4 regions of the Paenibacillus sp. FSL R7-0302 genome follow, and region 2 is predicted to be linked to each of the others. Evidence: riboswitches for the same ligand, from Rfam matches in the RefSeq annotation. Region 2 holds a riboswitch; each other region holds the start of a gene.

Region 1 (5,231 bases), on a different contig from region 2:
GGGGCGAGCTGATCTTCAGCCAGTTCGCGGGCTTCCTGGCCGGCGTACTGGTCTCGCCGCTGCTGAACCGGCGGTTCGGCAAGCGCGGCGGCATTCTGATTGCCACCGGCCTGCTGCTATGCGCCGAGATTGCCTATGCCTTCCTCCCGCCCTGGGGCTGGATGTACGTAATTGCCGTAGCCGCAGGGTTCGGCTTCGGGATGATCGAAGCCGTCATCGGCACGATTATTATAGCCGCAGTCACCGAAGGAACGGCCGTTGCCATGAGCCGGCTGGAGGTGCTGTTCGGTGTCGGGGCGCTGCTCATGCCGCTGGCGGCCAGTCCGCTGATTGCCGCAGGGCAGTGGAGGCTGGCCTTCCTGATCGTTGCCGCCTGCTCCCTCCTCTCGCTGCTCTTCTGGGCGAAGAGCAGCTTCGGCCCGCTGGACAGCGCGCTGAATGAGCGGCCTGCCCGCCCTGACCGCGCTGCGGCAACGGGAACCACCAGAAGATTGTCCTTGCCCTACAAGGGCAAGCAATGGGTGGTGCTTGGCTTGTTCATTCTGTTCTTCTTTCTTTATGTAGGCACTGAGATGAGCCTGGTGAATTTCATGCCGGCGATCTTCATCGCGAAGCTGGGCATGAGCGAGGCCACGGCTGCACTCACGGTGACCTTCTTCTGGCTCGCCATGTCGGCGGGCAGACTGTTCGCCGGTGTCATCGCCGAGAAAATTTCCTACCGCATCTATGTGCTCGTCAGCTGCTTTGCCGCTTTGCTGCTGCTCGTTATTTTCCCGTTCGCCGGTCACCGGCTTGCCGCTTTTGCGATCATCCTGCTGCTTGGCCTGTTCATGTCCGGCATCTTCTCGATCGCGCTGGTCTTCTCCAGTAAGCTGCTGCCCGGCGCGGAAGAATCGACGCCCAGCATTATGATCGCCTCCGGCGGAATTGGCGGCGCAGTACTGCCGCTACTGACCGGCTGGTCCATGGATCATCTGCAGATCGCCCAGACTTCGGGACTTTTGGCCGCTTTTGCCGCGCTGTTATTCGTGCTGAGCGTAACCGCCTGGAGAATCGGGTAATTGTATACAACAAGGTCCATATTCTGTGAATAAGGATGGAACCCACACATGGCTGAACTGCATTCCGAGCCCACTCTGCATACCGCCTTGCTGCAATTCATTTTCCCCTTTTCGATTAAGGCGGAAGTCGATCAAGAGCTGATTGAGAGTCTTCAGGAGGATGGATTTACGCGTTTTTTTCTTGAGAACAAAGAACTGGAGCATGCCTATTACGGAGAGAATCACTGTGTATCCCATGAGAAAATGGAGCGCAGCTATCTTCCGTTTGCCGCTCATGTCTTGTTTCCGCGTGAGAAGGACAGGGATTCCTTCCGCCGCTTTTCCCGGGCCAATGATCTGCTGTGCGGGCTTCAAATGCCCTTCCAGACGATTCCCTTCCGCGTGCTGTCGACCGATGTGTTCCTCTGCCCGTTCGAGCTGGGCTTCCTGACGGTAAGAGTGGCTATTGAGGAGGAGAATCTCCCCTTCAGCATGGTGCTCGAATTCGCCGACCGGTTCCGCAACCTGGAGGATGTAAGCTTTCAGGATGAGCATACCTTCATCCATTGTCATAAGAAGTCTTTTGCCCGGGTGGAGGACTTCGTGTTCAGGCATCTGGCAGCCGGGCTGGAGCCGTATCTCGATCCTGCAGAGACGAATGGCAATTATTTCGAGACCCTGCCCTTCTTCGTCGATGAACGGATGCTGGTGCAGGCCTTCTACGGCGTTAATCTCCCGGAGGATGAGGAAGAGATCAGTGTCGAGCTGCTCTACCGGGCCTCCCAAGTGGACGGTCTGAGCATCGACGGCACCCCCTATATGAGCGCAAGTGATCCAGACTATATCAAGCAGTATACCCGGGAGCATTGCTATAGCCGCTGGGGGCCGGACACCTACTATATGACCAATGAGCAGACCTTCTGCTGCGTGAGCCGGGCGAAGCCGGAGATTGCCGCCCAGCTGATCAGCCAGATGTACGGCGAGTATTATTACGGAATGCTGCTGAGTATTTTTCATAAAATCGTGCTGCTGAAGCTCGCCAACCTCCACTCCCGGCTGCGCATCAACCACGACAACGACGAGATCGAGAATCTGATCTTCCTGATCAACAAATTCTCGGCCAAATTCTATTTTCTGGAGCTGATCTCGCAGTCGCAGGGGCGGGAGATTTTTTTTCAGCTGCGTAAGGTGTATGGCAATGATGCCTTGTTCGATGAGGTGAAAATGACCCTGAATGACCTGTTCCAGTACCAGGACAAATTCCAGGCCAAACGGCGGGATACGCTCCTGATGGTGCTCACCGTATTTACGGTCATCAGCGGGATATACGGGATGAATCAGGTCATCGAGGATCTGAAGGGCCAGATCGACTGGAGCAAAATGCTGGAGTACTCCGCGTTCGAGTATCTGGCTCTGTTCCTGACCTTCTCGGGGATCACCGTCAGTGTCGGCTTAACGCTGAGAGAGATCTGGAACGGCATCCGCAGCCGCCGCAAGAAGCGGCATTATACGAGGGATTAAGACACAGAGGGTGGACAACGGCAGGACTGCCGTCTATAATACACCGTAAGAACATAGCAATACCCGTGAACTTTATAGAACCAGGGGTGCTGGAATTGGCCGGCTGAGATTGTATCCCACAAGATACTGACCCTTACACCTGATCTGGATAATGCCAGCGTAGGAATCTTCATTCAGCACAGTGCCTTGAGCGGTACTGAAGCTGAAGTCCCCTCACGCAAGTCACTGGCGTCCCGATCATCGGGACGCTTTTTTGATTCTAAGGATGTACAGGAATAAGGTTTCTGTAAGCTCTGAAGACCAGGGGTTGCTGGAAGGAGAGAGAAAGAGAAATGGGAGTCAAAAAAACAGTCACACTACTGCTCAGCTCCATGCTGCTGCTCACCGTAGCGGGATGTGGCGGCGGGAACCACAGCGGCAATGCGGGGGCCAGCGCACCTGCTGCCGGTAACAGCACGGCTGCACCTGATGCAACCGCAGCCGCACCCACGGATGCACCTAAGGCGCTGACCCCGGTCAAGATTGCCCTGGACTGGACGCCGAACACGAATCATACCGGCCTGTATGCTGCCAAGGAGCTGGGCTATTACGCGGAGGAAGGTCTTGATGTGCAGATTGTACAGCCTGGTGCTGCCGGTTCCGACACAATGGTCACTTCTGGTGAAGCCCAGTTCGGCATCAGCGCCCAGGAGGCGCTGACCCTGGCCCGTCTGCAGGATGTGCCGCTGGTATCGATTGCTGCAATCATTCAGCATAATACCTCGGGCTTCGCGGCTCCGAAGGACCGCAATATTAAGACGCCGAAGGATTTTGAAGGCAAAACATACGGAGGCTGGGGCTCCCCTGCGGAGCAGGCTGCCATGAAAGCCATCATGGACCCCGAAGGCGGGGATGTCTCCAAGGTGAAGCTGGTGAATATCGGCGAAGCGGACTTTTTTACAGCCGTGAAGCGGGATATTGACTTCGCCTGGATCTTCTATGCCTGGACCGGCGTGGAAGCGGAGCTGCGCGGGGAGCCGCTGGATATGCTGTATCTGAAGGATTACGCTCCGCAGTTGGACTACTACACACCAGTCCTGACCACCAGTGAGAAGGAGATCGCCGAGCATCCTGAAGTGGTGAAGGCATTCCTGAAGGCTACGTCAAAAGGCTATCAGTACGCCATCGACCACCCGGAAGAAGCCGCGACGGTCTTGTCTGATGCTGTCCCTGATCTGGACCCCAAGCTGGTGCTGGCCAGCCAGAAATGGCTTAGCCCGAAATACAAGGACGACGCCCCGCGCTGGGGTGAGCAGAAGCTTGAGATCTGGAAGAACTACGCCGACTGGATGTACGGCCTGAAGCTGCTGGATAAGCCGCTGGATGCGGAGAGTACGTTTACGAATGAATTTTTGCCGGAATCATAATGAGCCCGCATGGCGGGAATCTTATACCTAACTTGAAAGGAATGATTGATCATGGCTAACACACTGCTCAGCATTCAGGTAATTCCCAAGACACCGAACAACGAGGATTCCATCCCTTACGTGGACAAGGCTATAGAGGTCATTCAAAAGTCAGGCGTGAAGCATCAGGTGAATCCGCTGGAGACTACAATGGAAGGCGAGCTGTCCGAGCTGCTGGATATTGTGCGTGACATGCATGAGGCGCTGATCGCTTCCGGCAGTCCTAGTGTCATCTCACAGATCAAGATCGCCCATAATCCGGGCGGCATCAGCATGGATAAGCTGACGGAGAAATACCGGCCGTGAGAAGCACCTGGAAGCTAGTGTGGCCGCCCTTTGTGGCGGTCCTCTTTTTTGTCGGGATATGGCAGCTATCGGTCATGCTGTTCGACATCCCGGCTTACCAGTTGCCCAGCCCGTCGGATATCGCGCGTGAATCGAAGAACAACGCCTCCGGGATCTGGGAGCACACCGCCGCCACGCTGCGGCTGACCCTGATCGGCTTCCCGGTCGGCACAGGCATCGGCCTGCTCACCGCCTTGCTGCTGCATCTGCTGCCCTGGGTCAAGCGAGCGATCTATCCGCTGCTGATCCTCAGCCAGAATGTGCCCTCCATTGCGCTGGCCCCGCTGCTGATTATCTGGTTCGGGTTCGGCCTGCTGCCCAAAATCATCCTGATCACCCTCGTCTGCTTCTTCCCCGTAGCTGTTGCAGCCATGGGCGGACTGGCCCAAAGCGACCGGGTGATGATGAATTATATGAAGATGGCCGGTGCGGGCAAGTGGCAGATCTTCACCCGGCTGGAGCTTCCCGGCTCCTTGCCCTCCCTGTTCTCCGGGCTCAAAATCTCCGCCACCTATGCGGTGATGGGCGCAGTGGTGGCCGAATGGATCGGCGCCGACAAAGGGATCGGCTACTATATGCTGCTGCAGAAGGCCTCTTACCGGGCGGACCGGATGTTCGTGGCCATCGCCATTATCGTGCTGCTGAGTCTCGTATTATTCGCGCTCATTGCCCTGCTGGAGAGATGGCTGGTGCGCTGGAAGCCGCGCAAGGAAGCTTAACGTGTACGGAAGAATCATCCAAAACAGAAGTAACCATAATGAACTGAAGGAGGCTGGGCGAAGTGTCTGAGCTTACGAGGATTGAACTGGAGAAGGCGGACGTAGATGGACGCCTGGGTACACGGAGTGTGCCGCCTGCGCTCGAAGTCAGCGGCATCAGC
Region 2 (5,231 bases):
TCACCGAAGGTACAACCTGGGTGAAGGCATTGTCGGTACAGTCCGGTGTAAATCTGGAAGAGGGGGAGGGTACCGGAGAAGGGTTCACAGATATTGATCTGCCATCCGGCCTTGCAGCCGGGATCGTAGTGACGCTTAACGGCAATTTCGGAGATGTGAACATTGAAGCCAAAGGACCCGTCCTCCACCTGCAAAAAGGCTCCATACGCACGCTTAAGACCGCTGCCTCTGCAACAGGGGTTAAGATAGAGCTAGATGAAGGGACAACGGTGACGCAGGCGATTCTGAATACGTCAACGAAGGTTATGGGTGCGGGTAAGGTTCAGGATGCAATTGTGAAGGAAGATGAATAGAGCGTGCCTAAAAACAGAATGTCCACAATTGGACCGGGCGCGCCGCGTAGGCCGTGCGTTTATCGTATCCCGGTAATCGCCCGGTACTCCCGGTCCAGCATCGCATAAAAGTATTGGTTCACCCACTGGTTGTTCCAGTGTATTTCTTCCCGGAATACGCCTTCGCGGACCATGCCTAACCTATCCAGCACTTTGATGGATGAGGTATTGTATTCATTGCACATAGCCACAACTCTGTGGGCCTTCCATTCTTCAAAAGCAAGCTTCAAGGCCAGCTGCGCAGCTTCGGTGCAGTAGCCTTGCCCCCGGTATTCTGGGAAAAGGCTGTAGCCCAGCTCCCAGCTTTCGCGCTCTTTTACATACCAATGTATACTCAGTTCCCCTACAGGGGTTGCTTCGGGAGTGGCTAGCCTGATCAGGAATTGTCTATGCCAGTCGCTCTGGATTCGTTCCGCCACAGTCTTCCGGACGGCCTCCTTGTCGGTTGGAATCATATCCTCGAAGGGCCAGAGTGAAACGCTCATTTCCAGATCTGTGATGAAATCGATATCGTCCGGGGTGACCGGAGATAAGGTGATTCTTGCATTCATTGTGCGATACCCTCCTGCTAGTATGATTTCGATATGATCTTGCCGTTGTTCCCCACAAAGTATAGGTCATTCCCCTTAGCGGATATAGATAATAATCTTTTTGGAAACGTTCCTTACTTACTGACTATCGTTCCGCTATAGGAACCGTTGAATGAAGATTACTTGTTTGGGCGGCTGCCAAGTGTGGTAAGTAACATAACGTAGAGCCAAGCAGGCACACTGCCTGATGCATAAACACCAGACCTTAAGCCATGCTAACATGATTGATCAACAATACTGTGGACAGCGAAAGGAGAATGGATTATGCCAGACACTAGCAAGCAACCTGTCAAAACTTTACCACCGCAGGTGCAGGATCAGCGCCCCGGAATTGAAAGTGAGATGAACCCGCTTCCGGAGTTTGAGACACCGGCGTACAAGGCAGCAGGCAAGCTGCTGGGCAAGGCTGCGCTCATTACCGGAGGCGACAGCGGGATCGGGCGTGCAGTTGCCGTTCATTTTGCCAAGGAGGGCGCGGATGTGGTGATCTCCTACTTGAACGAGCATGAGGATGCGGAAGAGACCAAGCGCCAGGTGGAACAGGAGGGCAGAACGTGTATTCTGATCGCCGGGGATATCGGGGACGAATGCTTTTGTCAGAGCTTGATTCGTCAAACCGTTGAAGGACTCGGCAAGCTTGACATTCTAATCAACAATGCGGCGGAGCAGCATCCGCAGGATCATATTGAGGACATTACGGCGGAGCAACTGGAGCGTACGTTCCGGACGAATATTTTCTCCATGTTCTATCTGACCAAGGCTGCCATGCCTCATCTCAAAAAAGGCGCTACCATCATTAACACCACCTCCATCACGGCGTATCGCGGCAGCCCGCAGCTGCTGGACTATTCGTCCACCAAGGGAGCCATTCTCAGCTTCACCCGGTCACTGTCGATGAATCTGGCGGATAAGGGCATCCGCGTGAATGCGGTAGCTCCCGGACCGATCTGGACCCCGCTGATCCCGTCAACCTTTGACGCTAAGAAGGTCAGTGAGTTCGGCGGCACCCAGCCGATGAAGCGCCCGGGACAGCCTGAAGAGCTGGCACCGGCGTATGTGTACCTGGCTTCGGACGATTCCTCCTATGTGAGCGGGCAGGTGATGCATGTGAACGGCGGCGAGGTTGTGAACGGATAAGAAGCAGTGTAACCATACGTATTACACAATTTGCTCAGCAAATGTGGAGAAGCCAGCCGGGAGGCTGGCTTTTGTGAGACGAGATAGGTATAGCCCTAACAGAAATAATATGCTAATATACAACAAGCAAGACGAAACAACCGCATAGAACGATCACTAGGGGTGCCGCAAGGCTGAGACGGGCGTAGTTGTCCGGACCCTTTGAACCTGATCTGGTTTATACCAGCGTAGGGAAGTGGAGAACGAATAATGCAGCGGGGGTATACGGCTAATCCCGGTATTCCTGCTTTTATTCCAGACTGCTTCCTTTACGGGGAGCGGTCTTTTTTGTGTTGCGGGGTGGTGCAAAGCGGGCTTGGAGCAGACGGGAGGCGAAAGAGTGTTGTATGAGATTCATGCGGTCTCGGACGGGCGGCTGCCGCCTGAAGCGCTGACCGAATGGGCCGTGGCTGTACATTCTATAGTGGATTATATCCATCTCCGCGAAAAAGCCATGCCCGCCCGCCAACTGTTGGCGGCGGCGCAGCAGATGCTTCAGGCCGGGGTTCCGCCTTCGAAGCTGGTCATTAATGACCGGATCGATGTTGCCCTGGCCGCCGGGGCAGGCGGTGTACATTTAGCCTGGCACAGTCTTCCTCCAGCCGCAGTGCGCGGCCTTGCACCGGACCTGCGGATCGGCAGATCGGTACACTCGCGGGAAGAGGCGGCAGAGGCTGGAAGGCAGGGAGCAGACTTCTGCCTCTACGGGCATGTGTTCCCGACGGCCTGTAAGCCGGGACAGCAGGCACGCGGACTTGCGCAGCTGGCAGAGGCCGTCCGCTGGAGCTGCATCCCGCTGATTGCGCTTGGAGGGATTACCCCGGGGAATGCCGGGGCGGTGTTAGCCCAAGGGGCGGCTGGCATTGCCGTCATGTCGGGGATCTGCGGAGCCCCGGACCCTGTGGCAGCGGCCCGGGCGTACAGGGAAGCGGTCCACAGGGCAGCAGAGCTGGCTGAAGCGCTGGATATGGCTCAAGCACAGGGCACAGCAGGAGGTGAACAGGCATGAATGTGACCGTTAACGGGAAGAGGCAAAGAATTGAAGAGAGCTGCCGGACGCTGGAGGATCTGCTGTCCCGGCCCGAATGGGCCGGTAAGCTGGTGATTGTCGAGCTGAACGGTGAGCTTGCCGGCAGAGAGGTTTATGGAGAGACACTGCTCAGCGAGGGGGACCGGGTGGAGCTGGTTCATTTTGTAGGCGGAGGCTAAACAAGAAGACTTATTCCGGGAGGCGTTAACATGCAAGACTCATTGATGATTGGCGGAGTGACTCTAACCAGCAGACTGTTCATTGGCACCGGAAAATACAGCCGCAACACCCTCATTCCCGAGGTGATTACGCGATCAGGCTCACAGGTCATTACCGTTGCTCTGCGCCGGGTGGACCCGGAGAGCAGTGACAATATTGTCAGCCATATTCCTTCCCATATGACCTTGCTGCCTAATACCTCTGGTGCGCGCACCGCAGAGGAAGCAGTACGGATTGCCCGGCTGGCGAGATCGGCGGGGCTGGGGAACTGGGTGAAGATTGAGGTCATCAACGACCAGAAATATCTGCTGCCGGATAACACCGAGACCATCCGGGCGACCGAGATTCTTGCAGCTGAGGGCTTCGTGGTGCTGCCGTATATGAGTCCTGACCTGTCCGCCGCCCTGCGGTTGAAGGCAGCGGGGGCTGCGGCCGTGATGCCGCTGGGAGCGCCGATCGGGTCCAACCGCGGACTGCAGACCAAGGAACTGATCCGCATTCTGATCTCCGAGACGGAGCTGCCGGTGATCGTGGATGCCGGAATCGGCAGACCGTCCGAGGCGGCTGAGGCGATGGAGATGGGTGCCGCAGCGGTGCTGCTTAATACAGCGATTGCCACCGCCTCAGATCCGCTGCTGATGGCAGAAGCCTTCCGTGACGCGGTAGCTGCAGGGCGCAAGGCTTATCTCGCTGGACTAGGGCCCGTAGAGGAGACGGCGGCAGCCTCTTCACCGTTGACCGGGTTCTTGGCCTGACAGATGGAATAGGGAGGAGAGAACGGTTATGAGCTTTTATGAGACGATGACCCGGCTGGAGCAGCTTCCTTACGGAACGCTATGGAGCCGCTATACGGCAGAGGATGTGAAGCGTGCGCTTCGTGCAGAGCGGGTCGATGAAGAGGGGCTGATGGCACTGCTGTCACCGGCAGCGGAGCCTTATCTGGAGGAGATGGCGCAGAAGGCGCACCGGTTAACGCGTACGCATTTCGGCCATGTGATGCAGCTGTTTACACCGATGTATCTGGCTGATTTTTGCGTGAATCACTGCACGTATTGCAGCTTCAGTTCGATCTATGATTTTCCGCGCAAAAAGCTGACGCTGGAGCAGGTCGCCAGGGAAGCAGAGATCATCGCTGCCACGGGCCTGCGCCACATTCTGATCCTGACCGGAGAATCCCGGAATGACAGTCCGGCCGGTTATGTGAGGGACTGCGTGAACGTGCTGCGCCGCTATTTTTCCTCCGTCAGCATTGAAGTGAATCCGCTCTCGACAGCCGAATATGCTGAGCTCAGAGAAGCCGGTGTGGACGGTCTGACGCTCTATCAGGAGGTCTACCATCAGGAGACTTATCGTGCGCTGCATATCAAAGGACCCAAACGTGTCTACCGCAACCGGCTGGATGCTCCCGAGCGGGGCTGTCAGGCGGGCTTCCGTTCGGTAAATATCGGGGCTCTGCTCGGCATGTACGAATGGCGCCAGGAGGCGCTGGCAACTGCGCTGCATGCGAGGTATTTGCAGGACAAGTACCCGGAATGCGAAATCGGGCTGTCGACTCCCCGATTCCGGCCTTACTTAGGCGAATTCAACCCGGCAAGCGATGTTACCGACCGTGCGTTGGTGCAGATCATCCTGGCGTACCGCCTGTTCCTGCCGCGTTCCGGCATCTCATTGTCCACACGCGAGCCTGCCGCTCTGCGCGATCATCTGGTCCAGCTCGGCATCACGAAGATGTCCGCCGGGGTATCCACCGAAGTGGGAGGACATTCCCTGGAAGGGGGAACGCCGCAGTTTGAAATCTCGGACAACCGCAGCGTGAACGAGATG
Region 3 (5,231 bases), 970 kb from region 2:
CCACTGCACGATGATTCCTGTCGTGAAATCTACGGATTTCAGAATCCGCAGCTCCAGCAGTGGTGTCTTGGAGCGCAGCTCGGCGATGACAAAAGCGATTAGTGCCACAGCGCCCAGCAGCAGCCCGATCAGCGTCTTCTCAGAGGTCCAGCTCTGCGCGCCCTGGCTGACCCCGTAGGTTAGCGAAGCAAAGGCCAGCGGTCCAAGAACCATACCTAGCTTATCCATGCCGGGCACGCTGTTCTTCGCCGCACTCGGCAGCTTGCGCAGTCCGATCAGCACAGCGATGATGCCAATCGGAATATTAATAAGGAAGATCCAGCGCCAGGAATGGTATTCAACCAGCCAGCCCGACAATACCGGACCAATAGCCGGAGCGAACAGGACGGGAATGCCCATAATGCCCATGACTACGCCGACCTTACTTTTGGGAGCCAGTCTGTATACATAGGCCATTCCGACAGGGAGCACACAGCCGCCGCCCAGTCCCTGAATAACCCGGAAAACAATCAGCCACTCGGCGCTGCTTGGTGTAGCGCACAGAATCGAGCCTATCGTGAACACAACTACCGCCGTCAGGAAGACCGTCTTGGCCCCGAACCGGTCAGACAGCCAGCCGGACAGCGGAATAACGGAAGCCTGGGCCAGCATATATCCGGTAACTACCCACTGCAGCGTATGCAGATCCGTCTTGAAATCCACCACCAGCCTGGACAAGGCTACGTTCATCGCCGTACTGTCCAGTACAACCATAAATACTCCTGCAATGATGGCCAGCAGCGGAACCAGAATGCCGGACAGCCGGAAATCGGCTTCCTGCTTCAAGGTCTGATCCATGTCTCTTCTCCTCCTGAGCTGTCCGCGTTCTAGATTGACCTGCGGGCAGATTGTTCTATATAATGAGTGAACGGACAACTGTCCGTAAGCGCAATTCATAGTCTACGGACAATTGTCCGTTGTGTCAATTCTTTTCTGAAAGGGGTTCTCATGAAAAAGCCAGACACCGATGCTGCGCAGCTCCCGCGCTCAGCTCCGCAAGCCATAGAATCCGCCCCGCCCGAGTCCGCCGATCCTTATGTACAGCGGATTCTTGAAGCTGCCCGCCAGTTGTTCACCGAGAGCGGTCTTGAGGCGGTCAGCATGTACAGCATTGCCAAGCGGGCAGGCATAGGACAAGGCTCCCTGTACCGCCGCTTCATGGACAAGGGTGAGATCTGTTCTGCACTGCTGAAGGGCAGCGCAGATCAATTCCTGTCCGGGCTGGAGCAGCAGGTGGCTGCCAGTGCCGGTGAAGCTCCGGCTCTCGCTCAGCTGCAGAGCAGCATTGAGCAGATTGCCGATTTCATTGAGCAGTATGCCGAGCTGCTGAATATGATCAAAGCCGAGTTCACCGGCAAGAAGCAGCTGACCCAGTTTGAGCATCCTTTTTTTCAGCGGCTGGGGGTGATGATGACAGAGCTGCTGCAGCGCGCTGCGGCGGGCGGTGAGCTGATTGACATTGATCCGGCCTTTGCGGCCACAGCCTTAATCTCTGTCCTCAGCCCCGATCTGTACCTGTATGAGCAGAAGCGGCACCATTCCTCCAAGCTGGACATCTCCCGGGGCATCGTCACCTTGTTCGTGACCGGTCTGGCGAAGCGCTGACCCGCCTGATCTTTACAAGACAGGAATTTGTGGTATATTAAGTAGCAATTACGAATTCAATAGCAACATTATTCACTAGGGGAGTCGGCCGACTGAGACGGAGCTTAAGCTCCGGACCCTTTGAACCTGATCTGGATCATACCAGCGGAGGGAAGTGGAGCAGAATGTATCAGTGGTTCCCGTCACAGGGCCGCAGCTGACTGTACCTTCCGCCCCATTCATTCCTCCGGGAATGAATGGGGCTTTTTTGTGCTCACCGCAGTATCTATATCAATCCGGGGAGGCTTCGTACATAGTCTTATGATCAACATTAGCAATCTATCCTATGCTTTCGGGACGGGCTCGTCCCGTACCCCAGTCTTCTCAGGGCTATCCATGAATGTGCAGCGCGGCGAATTCATTTCTGTCGTAGGCGGAAGCGGATGCGGCAAAAGCACCTTGTTCAAAATCATCGCCGGCCTGCTGGAGCCGGACAAAGGCAGGATTACGCTGAACGGAGCCGAGTCCGCTGCAGCAGCGAAGAGGCTGGGCAGTGTGGCCTACATGCCGCAGCAGGATCTCCTCCTGCCTTGGCGCACCGTGCTGGACAATTGTCTGCTGCCTTGGGAACTCAAGCGCAGCCGTCCCAAAGCGGCCGCCGTGGCCGAGATCCGTACCCTGCTGCAACGCTTCGGCCTTGAGGGAACCGAAGGGGCTTATCCCCAGGAGCTGTCCGGCGGGATGCGCCAGCGCGTGGCGGTCCTCCGCACCGTGGCGGCGGGGAATGATCTGCTGCTGCTCGATGAGCCGTTCGGGGCGCTCGATGCCATTACCAAGCGCTCACTGCAGCGCTGGCTGTTGGAGTTATGGGCAGAGCTGGACAAGACGGTGCTGTTCATCACCCATGATCTGGAGGAGGCGCTTCTGCTCAGTGACAGAATCTATCTAATGACGGGCAGTGGCGGCAGCGGGATGCAGGAATTCCCAGCCGGTCTCCCCCGCCCGCGTCATCACAGTCTGAATTATGAGCCGCAGTTCGCCGCCCTGCGCCAGGAATTGGAGCTGAAGCTATATGAGAACCGCCGCTCCTAGAAGATTGCTCCAGCATTACGGTCCGGCTGCCCTGCTCGCCCTGCTGACGCTTGCAGTCTGGGAGACTGTAGCCCGGCTGGGCCTGGTTCCTCCCTTCATCCTTCCGGCTCCGTCTGCGGTGTGGATGGCATTGATGGAAGACCGCCATCTATTGTTCGGGGTACATCTGCCCGCCACACTGCTTGAAGTGCTCACAGGCTTCGCACTATCCGTGGTCTGCGGCAGCCTGCTGGGAATCGCCATGCACCTGTTCCGTCCGCTGGCCAAGGCGCTGTACCCGCTGCTGATTATCAGCCAGACGGTTCCGCTGATCGCCCTCTCTCCCCTGTTCATCATGTGGTTCGGCTACACCCTGTGGAGCAAGGTCGCCGTTGTCTTCCTGACCGCTTTCTTCCCGGTGGTCATCGGCACCTATGACGGGTTGTCCAAGAACACGGACGCCTACCGGGAGCTGCTGCTGACATATGGCGCGAACCGCTGGCAGATTCTCGGGAAGGTGGGCGTTCCGCTGGCTTTACCCTCTTTTTTCTCCGGGCTGAAGCTGTCGGCTGTGTACTGTGTGATCGGTGCAACTATTGGGGAATGGCTTGGGGGCAGCCAGGGGCTGGGCTATTTCAGCCGCAGAATGGCCGGGAATCTGCAGAGCGCCAAGATGTTCGCCGCCGTTGTCTTATTATCCCTGCTCGGTATCCTGCTGTTTCTGGCAGTCGCCGCGCTGGAGAAGATTATTCTGAAGAAAAGAGGACGTTATTCATGACTACTATCCGCTATACCCGTTATCTGCACCATGCGATTTCAAGGCCAGCCATGCTGCTGTCTGCTCTGCTGCTCTGTATGCTGCCTGTCCTGGCAGGCTGCGCCAATACGGACAGTCCGGCGGCCTCTGGCCCCCCGGCTGCTGCACCCTCTACCTCTGAGGCCGGGGCTAAAGGCGGGGCCCATAAGCTGACGATTATGCTCGACTGGTATCCCAATGCTGTTCACTCTTTTTTGTATGCGGCAGAGGCTGAAGGCTATTTCGCTGAGGAAGGTCTGGAGGTTGAGATTGAGATGCCGGCCGATACCAATGATGCGCTGAAGCTTGTTGCTGCGGGGAAGGTGGATCTGGCACTCAGTTATCAGCCCCAGGTGCTGATGGCACGGGGTGAGCAGATTCCAGTCAAGTCGATTGCCGCGCTGGTGCGTCATCCGCTGAATCATCTCATGGTAGCCGCAGACAGCGGCATTACCCGCCCCGGAGAGCTGTCCGGCAAGCAAGCCGGATATTCCTCCGTCCCGTTGTATGAAGCCATGCTGAACACGATGGTCAAAAGCGACGGCGGGGACCCTTCCTCCCTCAAGCTGGTGGATGTCGGCTATGAGCTGATCCCTGCTCTCTCCACCGGACGGGTGGATGGCATTATGGGCGGGTTCATCAACCATGAGCAGCTGATTCTGGAGCAGGAAGGCCATCCGGTCCGCTCCTTCAATCCCGTGGATTACGGGGTCCCGGATTATTATGAGCTGGTGCTGGTCGCCAGTGAGCAGGGACTGCAGGATTCACAGGGCTTTTATCAGAAATTCGTGGATGCCATCAGAAAAGGCCAGCAGTATACTGCCGGTCACCCGGATGAAGCGCTGAAGCTGCTGCTTGCCCATCAGGAGGATACCGCACCGCTGGATGAAGCCATTGAACAGCGCAGTCTGGAGATCCTGCTGCCGCTGATGGATGCCGGTTCCCAGCCCTTCGGCTATCAGGACAGCGCTTCATGGGAGAAGGTGAACCAGTGGCTGAGCGAGAACGGTCTGCTGGCTGCAGAAGTGGATGTTAAGAATGCTTTTATTAATTTTTAAATTATGCCTACAGGAGGAATTCATATGTCTTATCTGTCCAAAGTACGCCAAGCGAACCCGCTGGTGCATAATATCACGAATATCGTAGTCGCTAACTTCACAGCGAACGGGCTGCTGGCTCTAGGAGCCTCGCCGTTCATGGCCGATGCCATCGAAGAAGTAGCAGATGTCGCCGCCATGTCCGGGGCAGTGGTGCTGAACATTGGCACGTTGAATGAATCCGCCATCGCTTCCATGATCGAGGCAGGGAAGGCTGCGAACCGCCACCAGGTGCCGCTCGTGCTTGATCCCGTTGGAGCTGGAGCTACCGCCTACCGCACGGACGTTACGGCGGGGCTGCTCCGTGAGCTTCAGCTTACTGCCCTGCGCGGCAATGTGGCCGAGGTTGCCAATGTGGCCGGGGAGAGCTGGGCCAGCAAAGGCGTGGATGCCGGAGCAGGCGAAGGCGATGTAGTCGCTCTGGCCAATAAGGCGGCGCAGAAGCTGAACTGTGTCGTGATTATCACCGGCAAGGAAGACATTATCACAGACGGCAAGCGCACTTATATCGCCAGCAACGGGCACTCCATCCTGACCCGGGTGACCGGAACCGGCTGCCTGCTCAGTGCTGTGGTGGGTGCATTTCTTGCCGTAAGCGGCGGGGAGGTACTTGAGGCGGCTGCCGAGGCTCTTTCCTTCTATGG
Region 4 (5,231 bases), on a different contig from region 2:
TCCGCTGCACGTTCCGGTATCCATTCCTGGTCGGGCGCAGTCAGGCAGAAGCCGATTTCATCGCTTTCGCGGGCGATCCGGACCCACTCATCCTCAGTCAGCTTATCCAGCGCCATCGGGAGCAGAATATTCTCCTCCTTGAAGATCATCTCATTGACTTCCTTAATGATCTCCTCCAGTGCGGCTGTAATCTGCCCGCTGTCCCCGTTATAGGCGCTAAGCGCCTTCTTGGCTTCCTTGATCATATTGCGGATTCCGTCATCCACTCCCCACATTACCTTCGTAGGACCGTATATGCCGTACTTCTCCAGGTAAGGGAACAGCAGATTCTCCTTACGGCTGTAGTGCTTGTCGAGATCCAGCAGCAGACTAAGGTCCTCCAGCAGCTTGAAAATAATCTCCTCGCTGGCGTTCTTCTTGAACTTATCTGCATGCAGCTCCAGCCGGAAGTTGACCAGACGCTCGATCTCGCGGTTCTCCAGCTTGAACGTATGCACGGGATGACCGGGCTGCTCCTCGGGCTTAGAAGAACGGTGAATCTGTTCAATCGAGCCTTTGAAAATCGCCGTATGCACAGAGCAGAGGCGCTGTACTTCCTCTACCGGAATGCCTTCCTCGGTCATCAGGGAGTGCTCCATGGCGGAGATTTCCTCCACCGTAACATCGCCTACCGCCTCTTCAAATCGCGCCTTAACCTCCTCCACGCTTTTGCCCGCATGCAGCTCCTTGATGATCTCTCTCAGCATAGCCTGGCGGCGTGTCTGTTCCGGCACATCGACCTCGCGGTTATTAATCAGTTCGCTCATCGCAATCTCTCCTTCTATTCTATAATCTCGAAACCATGCTGCCAAAAGGCCCGCCGAACGGTTTCCAGCTCTATTTTCTTTAACTTCATTCCTTTAGACAGGGTCATGAACCGTCCTGCGGTCTGCAGCATTCCAGGCTTCGCAATATCACGGAATCCCAGCTCTACCATGATCTCCACCACTTCCGGGTGCCTGGTTACCAGCTCAAAGACCGATTCATCCAGCTTCAACGCTTTGCTCATCCTTTTGCACACCTCACTAATGAGAACTCTTCTCAAGCAACAGCTTAGCATAGGTCACAGAGGTGAATTGTGATTGTAATCACTAACTATAAAAAGACTATCCCCGCAAGCCTTTCAGCTTGGGAGATAGCCTAAGAATGTTGCGATTCCGCTATATTAGCAGCTAAATTACAGTGATTTGCTCCATCTATGAGAATTACGGATATCATGCGAAATCCGCATGCTGCAGAATTTAGGACCGCACATCGAACAGAAATGCGCCTGCTTCGCCCCCTCTGCCGGAAGGGTCTCGTCATGATACGCGAGCGCCCGTTCCGGGTCGAGGGAGAGATGGAACTGGTCGCGCCAGCGGAACTCGAACCGCGCCTTGGACAGCGCATCATCCCGGTCCTGCGCCCCCGGATGTCCCTTGGCGAGGTCTGCGGCATGTGCAGCGATTTTATAGGTAATGACGCCTTCGCGCACATCATTCTTGTCAGGCAGGCCTAAATGCTCCTTAGGTGTAACGTAACACAGCATCGCCGTCCCGAGCCCCCCGATTATCGCTGCCCCGATGGCCGAAGTGATGTGATCATAACCGGGTGCAATATCCGTAGTCAGCGGGCCGAGGGTATAGAAAGGGGCTTCGTGGCAGATCTCAAGCTGCTTGTCCATATTCTCCTTAATCTTGTGCAGCGGCACATGGCCCGGACCTTCGACCATGACCTGAACATCGTGCTTCCAGGCTAGTAGCGTCAGTTCTCCCAGTGTCTCCAGCTCGGCGAACTGAGCTTCATCATTGGCATCGGCGATAGAGCCGGGACGCAGGCCATCCCCCAGCGAGAAGGCCACATCATACGTCTTCATAATCTCACATATATCCTCGAAGTGTGTGTACAGGAAGTTCTCCTGCTGATGAGCCAGGCACCAGGCGGCCATAATCGATCCGCCCCGGGATACGATGCCGGTCATTCTCCGGGCAGTCAGCGGAATATAGCGCCGCAGTACCCCGGCATGAATGGTGAAGTAATCCACTCCCTGCTCCGCCTGCTCAATCAGCGTGTCACGGTAGAGCTCCCAGGTTAAATCCTCGGCTATGCCGTTCACCTTCTCCAGCGCCTGGTATAAGGGCACTGTCCCGACCGGCACAGGAGAATTGCGGATTATCCACTCCCGGGTGGTATGGATCTTAGAGCCGGTGGAGAGATCCATGATGGTATCTGCCCCCCAGCGGGTTGCCCACCGCATCTTCTCCACCTCTTCTTCAATAGAAGAAGTGACCGCAGAATTTCCGATATTCGCATTGATCTTCACGAGGAAGTTACGGCCGATAATCATCGGCTCACTCTCCGGGTGATTGATATTGGCCGGAATGATGGCGCGGCCTGCGGCCACCTCATCCCTTACGAACTCCGGCCGGATATTCTCACGGATCGCAATATACTCCATTTCCGGTGTTATGATCCCTTGCCTTGCATAATACAGCTGGGTCACATTGCCGCCTGCATAGGCCCGCCGGGGATTCCTGCACAGTCCTGGATGAGCTTCTGCGGCAGCCCCTTCTCTGCGGATTCCGTTATCCTCCGGCCGGACGGCTCTTCCGGTGTATTCCTCCGAATCGCCGCGTTCCTCAATCCAGCATGAACGGTGCGGCGGCAGTCCCCTCCGAATGTCCGTCTCCTCCGCGGCATCCGTGTACATACCGCTTGTGTCATAGACCCGCAGCGGAGCATTGTCCTCTTCCCCGGCAACGCCTTCGGTTCTGCTGAGGCTGATCTCCCGCATCGGAACCCGGATATCCGGGCGTGAGCCCTCCACATACACTTTACGGCTCGCGGGGAATCCGGAAAGATTCACCTCTTCGTTCTTGAGCATTCCTGTCATTTCAATCTCCTCCTCTTCGCTCTGTACACTCATCAGATAAGAGGTCACGCAGCAGATTGAGCTGAAGAATCTATAGATTCCTGCAAGTCAAAAAGCCGCTCCACCTGGAGCGGCTTTATTAAAGGAACAGCCAAATAAGACTGTATTCAAAAAAGGTCCGACTCCACTTTCCTACGCTGGTATGATCCAGATCAGGTTCAAGGGTCCGGAAATTCAATTTTCCCGTCTCAGCCTATTCAGGCTCCCCTAGTGGGTATCTTATCTAATTAAATGCATTCTACCAGTTTGGGTAATTGTTGTAAACCCGTTATTTGTCCAGCGATTCGCTCCAGTCGTGCACCATCGTGCCTTCCAGGAACTTCTCAGCATCCATGGCGGCCATACAGCCGGTCCCTGCTGCCGATATCGCTTGACGGTAACGCGTATCCTGCACATCGCCGCAGGCGAATACGCCTGGGATGTTGGTCTCGGTGGTACCCGGGTTCACCACGATATAGCCATTAGCATCCGTGTTGATTTGCCCGCCCAAGAAGGCTGTGTTCGGTGTGTGTCCAATCGCTACGAACACGCCGTCTGCTTCTACCAGCTCTGTCAGACCTGTCTCATTATTAAGCACCGTAAGGCCCTTCACTCCGGTCTCTCCTACCGTTACTTCAACCGGTGTGCGGTTCAAGGCCCAGGTTACCTTACTGTTGTCACGCGCCCGGTCCTGCATGATCTTCGAGGCCCGCAGCTCGGGACGGCGGTGAACCAGCGTTACGCTGGACGCAAAGCGGGTCAGGAAGCTGGCTTCCTCCATGGCGGAGTCTCCGCCGCCGACGACGACAATCTTTTTATTACGGAAAAAGAAGCCGTCACAGGTCGCACAGGTGCTGACCCCGCGTCCCACATTCTCCTGCTCGCCCGGGATGCCCAGATATCTTGCAGAGGCCCCGGTTGAAATAATAACTGATTCTGCTTCCAGTACACCCATCCCGTCCACTGTTACCTTGAACGGGCGCTGTGAGAAGTCCACCGACTCCACCCAGCCGTTCTTGAATTCAGCGCCGAAGCGTTCCGCCTGCTTGCGCATATTGTCCATCAGGTCCGGACCCAGAATCCCTTCAGGGAAGCCTGGAAAGTTCTCCACTTCTGTCGTCGTTGTCAGTTGTCCACCCGGCTGCAAGCCTTCAATGACCAGCGGGCTCAGGTTCGCACGCGCCAGATAAATCGCGGCAGTCAGCCCGGCCGGGCCTGTTCCGATTACAATCGTTTTGTACATTACATTGGCCTCCTTACAAGTAGGTGTTCTTACAACAGCAATTGCTTCAAATACGGGTAGTGGACGGCGATAAGCCGCCGGTTCCGGGCAGCATCCCCTTGGGTCCGGGAGCAGCCGCAGGCTCCTGCTCTTCGCCGGGCGAGCCGCCGGCTTCATTCAGGTTCTCCCCGATCAGCCGCTGAAGGCTGAACAATGCCGCCTCCTGCAGGCGGTCCTCCTTCAGCGGCTCCTGCTCCAGAACTCCGCGCAGTACCTCGGACATCTCCTCGTCCTCAATCCAGCGGAGAGCCTCGGTCACCTGAAGCTTCGTAGCGGAATCGCCGTAGCGCAGCGCCCAGAAGAACGAGGCGCGCAGCAGCGGATTATTCCGCACTTCTTCAGTGAATCTGCCCGTATTGCCCTTCCACTGCTTCAGCTGCTCCTGGAAGGGCAGCTGATAGTTATAGCTGACTGCAGGCATAGGCTGTCCTTCTGCCCGGGCCTGCTGGAGCTGGGACAGGAAGAACGCCGGGACAGCGGAAGCAGGGTCCAGCTTGGCTGCCTGTCTCCAGCAGCGCAGTGCCTCATCATGTCTTCCGCTATTGCTTGCCGCCGCCGCACAGTAATGATACAGCCCGGCGTCTCCGGCGACCTCCTCGTCCTTCAGCAGACGGCGGAAATGGCTGTAAGCGGCAGCGTGCCGGCCCAGGATACCCATGGTTGTAGCCATTTTGAATACATGCTCCTGATGGAACGGCACTGTTGCTTCAAGCATACCCAGCAGCGTCGCAAGCTGTTCCTTATCTCCTGCATACTGCAGGAAGATGGCCATATTGCACAGAGCGTGCAGATTGCCGGGGTCTTGCTTCAGCACCTCATTCAGACATTCCTTCGCCTTGGCGAACCGGCCCATATAGAAATGAGCCAGTGCCAGATTATTATGCGCAGCCAAAAAATCCGGGGTGCCCGCAGTGATCTCCTCCAGCAGTTCTACAGCCTGAGGGAACTTACCCTCCTCCAGCAGACTCCGCGCCCGGTCATGCTCTACGACTCCCTCACGGCTGCGGATACGCACCAGCG

What was found. A riboswitch is a leader RNA that binds a small molecule or an ion and turns the genes downstream of it on or off. The one in region 2 is predicted to bind thiamine pyrophosphate.
Region 1: another riboswitch for thiamine pyrophosphate. It lies ahead of MKY96_RS26745 (ABC transporter substrate-binding protein); the one in region 2 lies ahead of MKY96_RS18510 (thiamine phosphate synthase).
Region 3: another riboswitch for thiamine pyrophosphate. It lies ahead of MKY96_RS14380 (ABC transporter ATP-binding protein); the one in region 2 lies ahead of MKY96_RS18510 (thiamine phosphate synthase).
Region 4: another riboswitch for thiamine pyrophosphate. It lies ahead of thiC (phosphomethylpyrimidine synthase ThiC); the one in region 2 lies ahead of MKY96_RS18510 (thiamine phosphate synthase).

The regions. Positions count from the first base shown of each region.
Region 1 is NZ_JBBOWB010000002.1:239,578-244,808, forward strand. Features, by position in the region: gene MKY96_RS26735 (MFS transporter) at 1-1,061, shown strand, start outside; gene MKY96_RS26740 (hypothetical protein) at 1,110-2,561, shown strand; TPP riboswitch at 2,634-2,744, shown strand; gene MKY96_RS26745 (ABC transporter substrate-binding protein) at 2,894-3,967, shown strand; gene MKY96_RS26750 (thiamine-binding protein) at 4,019-4,312, shown strand; gene MKY96_RS26755 (ABC transporter permease) at 4,309-5,070, shown strand; gene MKY96_RS26760 (ABC transporter ATP-binding protein) at 5,151-5,231, shown strand, end outside.
Region 2 is NZ_JBBOWB010000001.1:4,257,348-4,262,578, reverse strand. Features, by position in the region: gene MKY96_RS18525 (S-layer homology domain-containing protein) at 1-353, shown strand, start outside; gene MKY96_RS18520 (GNAT family N-acetyltransferase) at 413-943, opposite strand; gene MKY96_RS18515 (SDR family oxidoreductase) at 1,247-2,119, shown strand; TPP riboswitch at 2,268-2,370, shown strand; gene MKY96_RS18510 (thiamine phosphate synthase) at 2,499-3,167, shown strand; gene thiS (sulfur carrier protein ThiS) at 3,164-3,367, shown strand; gene MKY96_RS18500 (thiazole synthase) at 3,398-4,162, shown strand; gene thiH (2-iminoacetate synthase ThiH) at 4,191-5,231, shown strand, end outside.
Region 3 is NZ_JBBOWB010000001.1:3,285,050-3,290,280, forward strand. Features, by position in the region: gene MKY96_RS14370 (DHA2 family efflux MFS transporter permease subunit) at 1-837, opposite strand, end outside; gene MKY96_RS14375 (TetR/AcrR family transcriptional regulator) at 988-1,644, shown strand; TPP riboswitch at 1,712-1,814, shown strand; gene MKY96_RS14380 (ABC transporter ATP-binding protein) at 1,945-2,715, shown strand; gene MKY96_RS14385 (ABC transporter permease) at 2,696-3,472, shown strand; gene MKY96_RS14390 (ABC transporter substrate-binding protein) at 3,469-4,548, shown strand; gene thiM (hydroxyethylthiazole kinase) at 4,552-5,231, shown strand, end outside.
Region 4 is NZ_JBBOWB010000002.1:553,687-558,917, forward strand. Features, by position in the region: gene MKY96_RS28025 (DUF438 domain-containing protein) at 1-806, opposite strand, end outside; gene MKY96_RS28030 (DUF1858 domain-containing protein) at 821-1,048, opposite strand; gene thiC (phosphomethylpyrimidine synthase ThiC) at 1,217-2,911, opposite strand; TPP riboswitch at 3,063-3,169, opposite strand; gene trxB (thioredoxin-disulfide reductase) at 3,219-4,172, opposite strand; gene MKY96_RS28045 (tetratricopeptide repeat protein) at 4,219-5,231, opposite strand, start outside.